DNA from 3 places in the Inquilinus sp. OTU3971 genome. Region 2 is predicted to be linked to each of the others. Evidence: predicted binding sites of a transcription regulator. Region 2 holds the regulator's gene; each other region holds the start of a gene.

What was found. Region 2 encodes PhoB, which activates phosphate uptake and scavenging genes when phosphate is short. Its sites were predicted from a motif close to TNTCATAAAACTGTCA; they were not measured.
Region 1: AAHM41_RS24990 (UDP-2,3-diacylglucosamine diphosphatase) is a predicted target of PhoB. The motif match lies at 1,695-1,710, and genes of this name have one in related genera.
Region 3: AAHM41_RS03400 (PhoX family protein) is a predicted target of PhoB. The motif match lies at 1,560-1,575, and genes of this name have one in related genera.

What each region holds. Positions count from the first base shown of each region.
Region 1 covers NZ_JASATH010000113.1:15,799-19,976, forward strand. The annotation lists gene AAHM41_RS24985 (calcium-binding protein) at 32-1,540, shown strand; gene AAHM41_RS24990 (UDP-2,3-diacylglucosamine diphosphatase) at 1,808-2,608, shown strand; gene AAHM41_RS24995 (glycosyltransferase family 4 protein) at 2,666-3,670, shown strand; gene AAHM41_RS25000 (3-deoxy-D-manno-octulosonic acid transferase) at 3,687-4,178, shown strand, end outside.
Region 2 covers NZ_JASATH010000079.1:8,692-12,869, forward strand. The annotation lists gene AAHM41_RS20020 (lytic transglycosylase domain-containing protein) at 1-701, shown strand, start outside; gene AAHM41_RS20025 (class I SAM-dependent methyltransferase) at 1,011-1,592, opposite strand; gene phoB (phosphate regulon transcriptional regulator PhoB) at 1,654-2,361, opposite strand; gene phoU (phosphate signaling complex protein PhoU) at 2,358-3,089, opposite strand; gene pstB (phosphate ABC transporter ATP-binding protein PstB) at 3,115-3,948, opposite strand; gene pstA (phosphate ABC transporter permease PstA) at 3,954-4,178, opposite strand, start outside.
Region 3 covers NZ_JASATH010000007.1:65,179-69,356, forward strand. The annotation lists gene AAHM41_RS03385 (lytic transglycosylase domain-containing protein) at 1-95, shown strand, start outside; gene AAHM41_RS03390 (threonine ammonia-lyase) at 148-1,122, shown strand; gene AAHM41_RS03395 (hypothetical protein) at 1,127-1,519, shown strand; gene AAHM41_RS03400 (PhoX family protein) at 1,668-3,665, shown strand; gene AAHM41_RS03405 (hypothetical protein) at 3,925-4,178, shown strand, end outside.

The sequences.
Region 1 (4,178 bases), on a different contig from region 2:
TCGGACCGCGAAGAGGTGGGCGAGGTTTCCCATGGCGGTTTTCTCCGTGCTCAACGGCACAGGGCTGAACGGCGCCGGCATCCAGTTCGGCACGCTGTCGCAGATCGCCTCTTCGGGCATTGCCGGCTTTCCGGTGATCACGCCGGTTACCGGCACCTTCTTCTTCAACGACACCGGGCTGCTGTCGCTCACCGGGGTCGGGATGTCGTTCGTCTTCCCGAACACCTTCGACGGCACCGTCAACAGCCTGACCTACGGCAAGCCGGCGATCACGCCGATCTTCTCGATCGCCGGCATGAGCACGGCGCTGGCGGATGTCGCCGCGGGCTTCCTCACCCCCGGCGGCGAGATGGCGGCGCTGGCCATCATCTTCTCCGGCGACGACAGCATCACCGGGTCGACCCAGGCTGATCTGCTGATGGGCTTCGACGGCGCTGACGCCATCAGCGGCGGCGACGGCAACGACACGCTCCGTGGCGGCGCCGGCGGCGACACGCTCAACGGCGGCAACGGCTCGGACTTCGCCAACTACCAGGGCTCGAGTGCCGAGGTGTTCGTCGACATCGAGAGCAACCTGCTCTTCAGCGGCGACGCCGCGGGCGACACGCTGAACAGCATCGAGAACCTCTACGGCTCCAGCTTCGGCGACACCATGTCCGGCAACGCCGACCGCAACATCCTCGGCGGCGAGGGTGGTGCCGACCTCCTGGACGGCCGCGGCGGCGACGACGTGCTGTCGGGCGAGGCCGGTGACGACGTCCTGAACGGCAGGGACGGCGCCGACCGGCTGGTCGGCGGCGATGGGGCCGACAACCTGTCCGGCGAAGCCGGCAACGACTCGATGGATGCCGGGGCCGACAACGACAGCGCCTTCGGCGGTGCCGGCAATGACAGTATCACCGGCGGCGGCGGCGGCGACCAGCTCGACGGCGGCGACGACAACGACGTCCTCGAAGGCGGCGCCGGGGCCGACAGCCTCGCCGGCGGCAACGGCATCGACACGGCGATCTACGCCAGCTCCGCCGCCGGGGTGTCGGTGAACCTGGCCACCGGCGCCGTGTCCGGCGGCGACGCCGCGGGCGACACCTTCAGCGGCATCGAGCAGGTCCTGGGCTCGGGCTTCGCCGACACGCTGACCGGCAACACCGGCGCCAACACCCTGTGGGGCATGGCCGGTAACGACGTGCTCACCGGGGGCGTCGGCGCCGACACGCTGAAGGGCGGCGCCGGCAACGACACCTTCCGTTATGTCGGAACCGGCGACAGCACCGTCGCGGCCGCCGGCCGGGACACGATCACCGACTTCACCGCCGGCGACAGGATCGACCTGTCGGCGATCGACGCCAATGGCGCCGGCCCCGGCGACACCGCCTTCAGCTTCGGCACCGGCGCCTTCACCGCCGCCGGCCAGATCCGGGTGCTCGCCTTCGCCGCCAACCGCTACGGCGTCTATCTCGAGACCACCGGCAATAACATCGAGGATGCGATCATCACCGTCTATTCCGACCATGCCCTGACCGCGGCGGATTTCGTGCTGTAAAGCGCAGCCGCCGCGCCCGCCCTCCCCCGTCCGCAACCGGGGGAGGGCGGGACCCCATCGCCCGGATACGATCGCTCCGCCTCAGAAAAGATTCACATTCTGCGCCAACAGTGCCCGAACTGCCGCCACCAGATCGGCGGACCGGAAGCACTCGTGACCGTTTTATTAATTTTTGCACCTGCGAGATCGTAGACGACATCAATATGTTGTTTGCCGAATCCGTCTCGGTTATACGGACGGTATACGACTGCCGAAGGACCGACACCTATGGATCAGGTGACGCGCTATCGCACCATCTGGATCTCGGACGTCCATCTCGGCACCCGGGCCTGCAATGCCAACCTCCTCCTCGACTTCCTGAAGCACACCGATTCCGACACGCTGTACCTGGTCGGCGACATCGTCGACGGCTGGCGGCTGAAGAAGAGCTGGTACTGGCCGCAGCCGCACAACGACGTGATCCAGAAGCTGCTGCGCAAGGCCCGCAAGGGCACCCGCGTGCTGTACATCCCCGGCAACCACGACGAGGCCGCCCGGCAGTTCGTCGGCCAGAGCTTCGGCGATGTCGACGTCGCCGATGACTGCGTCCATGTCACCGCGGACGGCCGCCGCTTCCTGGTGATCCACGGCGACCAGTTCGACGTCGTGGTGCGCTACGCCAAATGGCTGGCCCATATCGGCGACAAGGCCTATGAGCTGCTGCTGCACACCAACACCGCCCTCAACCTGGTGCGCCGCCGTCTCGGCTTCTCCTACTGGTCGCTCTCGGCCTATATGAAGCAGCGGGCGAAGCGCGCGGTCGAATTCGTCGGCCGGTTCGAGCTCGCGCTGGTCGAGGAAGCCAGGCGGCGCGGCGTGGACGGCGTGATCTGCGGCCACATCCACACCGCCGAGCTGAAGGACATGCAGGGCATGACCTATGTCAACGACGGCGACTGGGTGGAGAGCTGCACCGCGCTGGTGGAGCATGAGGACGGCCGGCTGGAGATCCTGCACTGGGCGGACATCGCGGCGGCCCGCGACGCAATGGCGCCGCAGCCGGCCCTCGAACCGCAGCGCGCCGCTTGAGCCGAGATCGGGTATAGTCTCCGTGGGCATGGCAGTGACGGAGCCGGCAGTCGGCTGATGCGCATCCTGAATATCAGCGACGCCTGGCTGCCCCAGGTCAACGGGGTGGTGCGCACCATCGAATCGACCCGCGACGAGCTGCGCCGCCGCGGCCATACGGTCGAGGTGATCGGCCCGGACCGCTTCGCCTCGATCCCCTGCCCGACCTATCCCGAGATCCGCCTGGCGATCGGCCAGAGCCGGCGCATGGCCCGGCTGATCGACGAATTCGACCCGGACGCCATCCACATCTCGACCGAAGGCCCGCTGGGCTGGGCGGCGCGGCGCTACTGCATCCGCCGGCGGCTCAGCTTCACCACCTCCTTCCACACCCAGTTCCCGGAATATGTCCAGCTGCGCACCGGCATGCCGCTGGCCTCGACCTACGCGCTGCTGCGGCATTTCCACCGTGCCGCCAGCGCCGTGATGGTGGCGACCGACACGCTGGAGCGCAATCTGAGCAGCCGCGGCTTCCGCCGCCTGGCGCGCTGGAGCCGCGGCGTCGACACCGAGCGCTTCCGCCCGGCGCAACGGCCCGGCCCGGGGCTGAAACACGAGCGGCCGCGCCACCTCTATGTCGGCCGGGTGGCGGTGGAGAAGAACCTCGACGCCTTCCTGTCGCTGCCTTTGGACGGCGAGAAGGTGGTGGTCGGCGGCGGCCCGTCCCTGCCCGCCTTCCAGGCCCGGTACCCGGACGTCACCTTCACCGGCGCCAAGCAGGGGCAGGCGCTGGTCGACGCCTATGCCGGCGCCGACGTCTTCGTCTTCCCGTCGCGCACCGACACCTTCGGCCTGGTGATGCTGGAGGCGCTGGCCTGCGGCGTGCCGGTCGCCGCCTATCCGGTGCAGGGCCCGGCCGACGTCATCGGCAACGCCCCGGTGGGCCGGCTGGACGAAGATCTCGGCCGCGCCATCCGCGAGGCGCTGAAGGTGCCATCGGAGGATTGCCGCAGTTTTGCGCTGCGCTATTCCTGGGAGGCATGTACAGATCAGTTCCTGACTCATCTGCACCCCTTCCGATGACCCTGACCCCGACCGGATGATCTATGCGCTGTATCGCGGCCTGACCGACGCCGCCGGCCCCTTCGTGCCCCTGCTGCTGGCCCGCCGCACCGCCGCCGGCCGCGAGGACCCCGCCCGCCGCGGCGAGCGGCTGGGCCATGCCAGCATTCCCCGCCCCGCGGGCCCGCTGATCTGGGTCCACGCCGCCAGCGTCGGCGAGGTGCTGTCGGTGCAGGTTCTGGTGCGCCGCCTGCTGGAGCGCGACCCGCGCCTCTCCATCCTGGTCACCACCGGCACCGTCACCTCGGCCCGGCTGATCGCCGAGCGGCTGCCGGACCGGGCGATGCACCAGTTCGCGCCGCTCGACCGCATGGCCTATGTCCGCCGCTTCCTCGACCATTGGAAGCCGAACCTGGCGATCTGGGTCGAATCCGAGATCTGGCCGAACATGCTGATGGAGACCGAGAAGCGCGGCCTGCCGATCGCCCTGGTCAACGCCCGGATGTCGGAGCGGTCGTTCCGGCGCTGG
Region 2 (4,178 bases):
CCCAATACGCCGCCGCCCAGATCCAGCAGAAGGTGCCGGCGCCGATCCGCATGGCGCCGATCCCCGACGGATCCTCGCGGCGCAACACCACCGTGGTGGCGGCGATGCAGCCGATCCCGGACGGCTCGTCGATGCGGAACACGACGGTGGTCGCCGCGATGCAGCCGATTCCCGATGGCTCCTCGACCCGGAACAGCACCGTGGTCGCAGCGATGCAGCCGATCCCGGACGGGTCGAGCACCGCCTCGGCGCTGCCGCCGGTCCGCGTGGTACAGCAGCCCGGCGTGGTGCGGATGCAGCCGATCCCGGATGGCGCCAGCACCCAGGTCGCCGCGGCCGCCCCGGTGGCGCGCCAGGTCGCTCCGGCCCCGGTCCGAATGGCCCCGATCCCCGACGGCAGCACCCAGGTCGCCGCCGCGGCCCCGGTCGCCCGTCCGGCGCCGATCCGCATGGCCCCGATCCCGGATGCGCCGTCGGCACAGATCGCGGCCGTCGCGCCGGCCCCGGTCCCTGCCGCCCGCGTGGCCGTGGCGCCGACCCGGATGGCGCCGATCCCCGACGCCCCGCCGGTCCGCGTCGCCTCGGCGGCCAAGCCCGCGCGCGCCCCGGCGCTCCAGCAGGTCGCCGACGCCGCCGAGCCGCGGCGCCAGGCCAACGGCCTGCCCACCGGCTGGTTCGTGCCGAGCGCCCCGGGCAACTGACGCTCTGTTCAAGAAAAAGCCCGCGCCGCCGAAGGGTGGCGCGGGCTTTTTCTTTGGGTAGCCGAAATTGATTGCCTCTCCCGCTTGCGGGAGAGGTCGGAGACGCGAAGCGGCTCCTGGTGAGGGCGTCTCGGCCTCGACACCCGGGTCAGCGTTTCAGGACTGGGCGGATCCTGCGCTCGCTCACGCTGAGGCCTGTGAGCTTGACACGGCCGCTATCCCCTCACCCGGACATCCTTCGGATGTCCGACCTCTCTCGCAAGCGGGAGAGGCAACCCGTTCCTGGATTCGCGGCTGCCCTCACCAGCCTCACGCCGCGTCGGGCAGGCCGGCGGGGCGGCGGTAGCTCCAGGCGCCGAGCGGCGGCAGGTTGCGCCAGACGAAATCGACCATCCGGCCCTGCAACCCCAGCTTACGCCGCGGCAGCGGCGACAGGATCTGGTTGGTCAGCTGCAGGAAGCGCCCCGACCGCCCCATGCGGGCGAAGGCGGCGTCGATGATGCGGCGCTGCAGGTCGAGCGGGAACCAGATGATCGGCAGGCTGGACGCCACCATCGACAGCCGGCGGATCCCCGCGGCGTCCAGCATCGGTCCGATCTCGGCCACGTCGCCCTCCAGCACCGTGACGCCGGGGAAGCGCTGGCGCAGCACGGCGCAGAATTCGGGCATCTTCTCGACCAGGATCAGCTTCTCGGGCGGCAGCCCGGTCGCCAGCAGCCCTTCGGTCAGGCTGCCGCTGCCGGCGCCGAGCTCGAGCACCGGGTCGCTGCAGCGGGGGTCGATGTGCCGGGCGAAGGCGCGGGCCACGGCGGGGCCTGACGGCGCCCAGGCCGCGACCTTCAGCGGCGAGCGGAACCACAACCGGACATACAGCCAGGAATCCTTGCTCATTCGACACACCTCCGTGCCGTTCGTCGGGACAACCGTCTGTCGTTGCTGAGAGTTCCCGGGCTCAGGCCTGCGCCTGGACGTCGAGCGAATAGCCGGCGGAGCGGACGGTGCGGATCAGGTCGGTCTCGCTGTCGTCGTTCAGCGCCTTGCGCAGGCGCCGGATATGGACGTCGACGGTGCGCGGCTCGACATAGACGTCGTGGCCCCAGACGATGTCGAGCAGCTGCTCGCGGCTGAACACCCGGCCGGGATGCTGCATGAAGTGGCGCAGCAGGCGGAACTCGGTCGGGCCGAGATGCACGTCGCGGTTGCCGCGGCGGACGCGGTGGCCGCCGAGATCCATGCTGAGATCGGCGTAGCTGAGGATGTCGCCGGCGCTGGACGGCGAGGTCCGGCGCAGCACCGCCTTGATCCGGGCCATCAGCTCCGGCGTCGAGAACGGCTTGGCGACATAGTCGTCGGCGCCGGAATCGAGGCCGCGGACGCGGTCCCCCTCCTCGCCCCGCGCGGTCAGCATGATCACCGGGATGTCGCGGGTCTTGGCGCCGCGGCGCAGCTGGCGGCAGACCTCGATGCCGGAGAGATGCGGCAGCATCCAGTCGAGCAGCACCAGGTCCGGGCGCTGTTCGCTGGCCAGCAGCAGCGCCTCCTCGCCGTCATAGGCGGCAAGGACGCGGAAGCCCTCGCGCTCGAGGTTGTAGGTCAGGAGGGTGACGAGGTCGACTTCGTCCTCGACCACCAGAACCAGCGGCTGGATGCCGGCCCTCATGCGTTCTCCTCCGGCTTGGCCTCGGGGGTGACGACGGTGAAGGAGGAGGAGTCGCCCTTCGGCCGCGCGTCCTTCACCGGCTTGCCCGTGAGCAGGAAGTGGATCAGCTCGGCGATGTTGGTGGCGTGGTCGCCGATCCGCTCGATGTTCTTGGCGATGAACAGCAGATGGGTGCAGGGGGTGATGTTGCGCGGATCCTCCATCATGTAGGTAAGGGTCTCGCGGAACAGGCTGGTGTAGAGGTCGTCGACCGATTCGTCCTGGCGCCAGGCCGACAGCGCCTTCTCCAGGTCGCGCTCGGTGTAGGCGTCGAGCACGTCCTTGATGATCTGCTGCACCATCCGGCCCATGCGCGGCAGCGTCGCCACCGGCCGGACCACCGGCACCTGGGCCAGGGCCAGGGACCGCTTGGCGATGTTGGCGGCGTAGTCGCCGATCCGCTCGAGATCCGAGGCGATGCGCAGGGCCGAGATCACCTCGCGCAGATCGGCCGCGAAGGGCTGGCGCAGGGCCAGGATCTGGACCACCGCGGCGTCGACCGAGGCCTCGTAGGCGTCCATCTGCTCGTCGCTGCGCATCACCCGGCCGGCGAGGTCGGCGTCGCGCCGCACCACCGCCTGGATGGCGAGCTCAAGCTGGCTCTCGGCCAGGCCGCCCATCTGCACGATGGTGCGGCGCAGGGCCTCGAGCTCCTGGTCGAAGGACTTGACGATATGTTCGTTTGCCATGGCGCTGATCCTTCTGCCCCCCGGCTCAGCCGAAGCGGCCGGTGATGTAGCTGTGCGTCCGCTCGTTCTTCGGGCTGGTGAACAGCTCCGACGTCTCGCCGAACTCGACCAGCTCGCCAAGATACATGAAGGCGGTGAAGTCGGCGGCGCGGGCCGCCTGCTGCATGTTGTGGGTGACGATCGCGATCGTGTAGTCGGTCTTCAGCTCGTCGATCAGCTCCTCGATCTTAGCGGTCGAGATCGGGTCGAGCGCCGAGGTCGGCTCGTCGAGCAGCAGCACGTCGGGCTGCATCGCCACGGTGCGGGCGATGCACAGGCGCTGCTGCTGGCCGCCGGACAGGCTGGTGCCGCTCTTCTTCAGCTTGTCCTTGACCTCGTCCCACAGTGCGGCGCGGCGCAGCGCCGCCTCGATCCGGCTGTCCATCTCGGCCTGGTCGAGCTTCTCGTACAGCCGGATGCCGAAGGCGACGTTGTCGTAGATCGACATCGGGAACGGCGTCGGCTTCTGGAACACCATGCCGACGCGGGCCCGCAGCAGGTTCACATCCTGCTTCGAGCTGAGGATGTTCTCGCCGTCCAGCAGCACCTCGCCGGCGGCGCGCTGCTTCGGATACAGGTCGTACATCCGGTTCAGGATGCGCAGCAGCGTCGACTTCCCGCAGCCCGAGGGACCGATGAAGGCGGTCACGCAGCGCTCGTACAGCGGCAGGCTGATCTTCTTCAGCGCCTCGTTGTCATCGTAGAAGAAGGACAGGTTGCGGACCGAGATCTTCTCGCGCAGATCGCGGCCGAGATCGGTCGGACGCTGGACATTGATGTTCATGTCGAGCGTCGTCACCTGAGCACCATTGCCTGTCATGACCGTCAGCCCTGCTTGCCGCCGAGCGAGGAGAGCGCCCGGGCGATGATGTTGAGAAGAAGGATCGTCGCCGTGATCAGAAGCGCGCCGCCCCAGGCCAGGCGCTGCCAGTCCTCGTAAGGGCTGAGCGCGAACTGGAAGATGACCACCGGCAGGTTGGCCATCGGCGCGTTCATGTCCGTGCTCCAGAACTGGTTGTTCAGGGCGGTGAACAGCAGCGGCGCGGTCTC
Region 3 (4,178 bases), on a different contig from region 2:
ACGTCCAGCGCGTGCTGGAGAACACGCAGGTCTACCGCCTGCGCCTGGGCGAGGCGCCGAAAGTCGGGGCGCTGGCGGCGGATCTGCTGCGCTAACTTTCTTGATGTGTAAGATCAAATTCGTCGGATAGCGGACTGGAAAACAAAGATGATCGTTTCCGTCACCGATATCGAGGCCGCCGCCGGGCGGCTGCGCGGCCAGGCCGTGCGCACACCGCTGCTGCGCTCGCCGCTGCTCGACGCCCGGGCCGGGCGCGAGGTGCTGGTCAAGGCCGAGCCGCTGCAGCGCACCGGGTCCTTCAAGTTCCGCGGCGCCTACAACCGCATCGCCATGATCCCAGAGGCCGACCGGGCCCGCGGCGTGGTCGCCTTCTCCAGCGGCAACCACGCCCAGGGCGTGGCCGCGGCGGCGAAGCTGTTCGGCGTCAAGGCCACGATCGTGATGCCGGCCGACGCCCCGGCGATCAAGCGGCGCAACACCGAATCCTACGGCGCCACAGTGGTCGCCTATGACCGCTTCGGCCAGGACCGCGAGGCGGTGGCGGCGAAGATCCAGGCCGAGACCGGCGCCACCCTGGTGAAGCCCTATGACGATCCCGGCATCATCGCCGGCCAGGGCACGATCGGCCTGGAGATCGCCGAGCAATGCGCCGAGCTGGGCGTGCGCCCGGACGCGGTGCTGGTCGGCTGCAGCGGCGGCGGCCTGGTCTCCGGCATCTCGGTGGCGGTGAAGGCGCGGCTGCCGGGCACCCGGATCTATGCGGCCGAGCCGGAGGCGCTGGACGACATGCGGCGGTCGCTGGCCGCCGGCGAGCGCGTGAAGAACGATCCCGAGGCGCGGTCGATCTGCGACGCGCTGCAATCCCCCACCCCCGGCGAGATCACCTTCTCGATCGCGCGCGAGACGCTGTCGGGCGGCGTCACCGCCCCGGACGACGCGGTGCTGCGGGCCATGGCCGTGGCCTTCGACACGCTGAAGCTGGTGGTCGAGCCCGGCGGCGCCATCGGCCTGGCGGCGACGCTGGAGCGGCGGATCCCGGACGACATCCGCAGCGTCGTCATCGTCTGCTCCGGTGGCAATGTCGACGCCGCCACCTTCCGCGACGCCCTCGCGACGCTTTGACCCGATGACCGGCCGCCCCGCCTTCTTCGACCGGCTGCAGGGCTGGTGGGACGGCCGTGCCGAGGGCGGCCGGCCGCCGCATCGCGACGCGCTGAGCCCGGTCGAGATCATGCCGATGCTGCCGCATCTGCTGATGCTCGACCTGTCCGGCCCGGCGCGGGTGCTGTGGGCCGGCACCGCGGTGAAGGAGGCGCTGGGCGGCAATCCGGGCGACCAGCCGCTGGACCGGACGCCGCTCGGCGGGCCGGAGGCCGAGGCCGCGATCGCCCGGATGATCGCCGAAGCCCGGCCGGTCGAGGCCCGGCTCGGCGGCCGGCCGGCGCTGCTGTGCCCGCTGGCGGACGACACCGGCGCGATCGGCGCCGCCCTGGCCGGGCTGGCGCCGCCGGATCCCTGATCCGGTCGCGTCTTTCGCCGCCTCGCACCGCCTCGCCGACGTTCATCGAACCGTCATCGACCTGAAACAATTCGAACATTACGGATCGGTAAGGTCCGCCCCGGATTCAAAGCCCGCCGCCACGGCAGCCAGCCCAGAGGGGACCGAGATGGACCAGGATTCCACCCTGTCGCGCGTTCAGCGCTACGAGCAGCAGGACGACCGCAGCAGCAACCTCTCCGACAATCCGACCATGGGCGACATCGTCAACGCCCGCTTCGGCCGGCGCGGCATGCTGCGCGGCGCCCTGGCCGTCTCGGCGATCAGCGCGGTGGCGGGCCCGGCGGCGTTCCTGTCGAGCACCCGCCCGGCGCAGGCGACCGTGCCGTCGCGCTACGTGTTCGAGGAGCTCGAGGCCGGCGTCGACACCAAGCATCATGTGGCCAAGGGCTATGACGCCGACATCCTGATCCGCTGGGGCGACCCGGTGGTCAAGGGCGCCCCGGCCTTCGACGTGCAGAAGCAGACCGCCGACGCGCAGGAGAAGCAGTTCGGCTACAACAACGACTACATCGGCTACGTGCCGCTGCCTCTCGGCTCGAACTCCAGCGACCACGGCCTGCTGGTGGTGAACCACGAATACACCGACGCGGGACTCATGTTCCCCGACATCGCCGACGAGAAGGGCGAGTTCGAGCTGTCGAAGCTGACCAAGGAGCATGTCGACATCGAGATGGCCGCGCATGGCCAGTCGGTGATCGAGGTCAAGCGCGGCGCCGACGGCAAATGGGCGGTGGTGGCGGACAGCCCCTACAACCGCCGCATCACCGCGCTCTCGACCGAGTTCCTGGTCACCGGCCCGGCCGCCGGCCACGACCGGCTGAAGACCAAGGCCGACCCGACCGGCACCAAGGTGATCGGCACCATCAACAACTGCGCCGGCGGCACCACCCCTTGGGGCACCACAGTGCATGCCGAGGAGAACTTCAACGGCTATTTCGGCGGCGAGCTGAAGGACGACCATCCGGAGGCGCGCAACTACAAGCGCTACGGCATGGGCGAGGCGGAATACGCCTGGAGCCTGCACCATGACCGGTTCGACCTGGTCAAGGAGCCGAACGAGGCCAACCGCTTCGGCTGGGTGGTCGAGATCGACCCGACCGACCCGACCTCGGTGCCGAAGAAGCGCACCGCGCTGGGCCGCTTCAAGCATGAGGGCGCCGAGAGCATCGTCAATAAGGACGGCCGGGTCGTTTTCTACGCCGGCGACGACCAGCGCTTCGATTACCTGTACAAGTTCGTCACCGCCGGCAAGTTCGACCCGAACAACCGGGCGGCGAATATGGACCTGCTGGACGACGGCACGCTCTACGTCGCCAAGTTCGACGCCGACGGCAAGCTCGCCTGGATGCCGGTGGTGTTCGGCCAGGGCCCGCTGACCGAGGCGAACGGCTTCAAGAGCCAGGCCGACGTGCTGATCGAGACCCGCCGCGCCGCCGACCTCCTGGGCGCCACCAAGATGGACCGGCCGGAGGACGTGCAGCCGAACCCGGTGAACGGCAAGGTCTACGTCATGCTGACCAACAACGACCGGCGCAAGGCCGAGCAGGTCGACGCCGCCAACCCGCGGCCGGAGAACAAGTTCGGCCATATCGTCGAGATCACCCCGGCCGATGGCGACCACACCGCCACCGCGGGGACCTGGGACCTGCTGGTGAAGTGCGGCGACCCCAGCGTTGCCGCGGTCGGCGCCACCTTCCATCCGGGCACCAGCAAGAACGGCTGGTTCGGGTCGCCCGACAATTGCGAGATCGACGCCGACGGCCGGCTGTGGATCTCGACCGACGGCAACAACTACAAATACAGCGGCCGCGCCGACGGCATCTGGGGCCTGGAGACCGAGGGCGAGGCCCGCGGCACCGGCAAGCTGTTCTTCCGCGTCCCGGTCGGCGCCGAGATGTGCGGCCCGAAGATCACCCCGGACATGACCGCCTTCTTCGTCGCGGTGCAGCATCCGGGCGAAGGCGGCAAGGAGTGGCCGGAGTTCGGTCGCCCCAGCACCTTCGCCGACCCGTCGACCCGCTGGCCCGACTTCCAGGACGGCATGCCGCCGCGGCCCTCGGTCGTGGTGATCACCAAGCAGGGCGGCGGCAAGATCGGAGTTTGAGGTTTAGGATAGCCTCATAACTGACTGATAAATTTAAAGATCGTCATTGCGAGCGCAGCGAAGCAATCCAGGGCCGTTTGACGTGGCCCCTGGATTGCTTCGTCGGTCGCGCCCCTCGCAATGACGATGAGGGCTCTCGGAGACCCAGCCTCCCCTCGCGGGGAGTTTTTTTGTCGCTTCCCCGCCGTCGATCTTGCGGTGCGGTCGACCCATATCGATAGTGGCGCGGGTTTCGCGAGACGATCGGACCACACGGATCATGAGACGCCTGAACGCGGCCGCCGCGGCCGCCATCATCGCCCTGCTCGGGCTGGTCAGCGCCGCCCGGGCGCAGAGCGACGACCTGTATGTGCTGGGCATCGCCCTGTTCGTCGCCTGCATCGGCAGCGTCATGCTGCTGATCAAGCAGCATTTCGACGCCCGCGAGGAGCGGCCGAGCCGCGCCTTCCTGCCCAGCGAGCCGGACTCCTGCTTCGTGGTGACCTTCCTGCTCGGGATCCTGGCCGTGGTCGG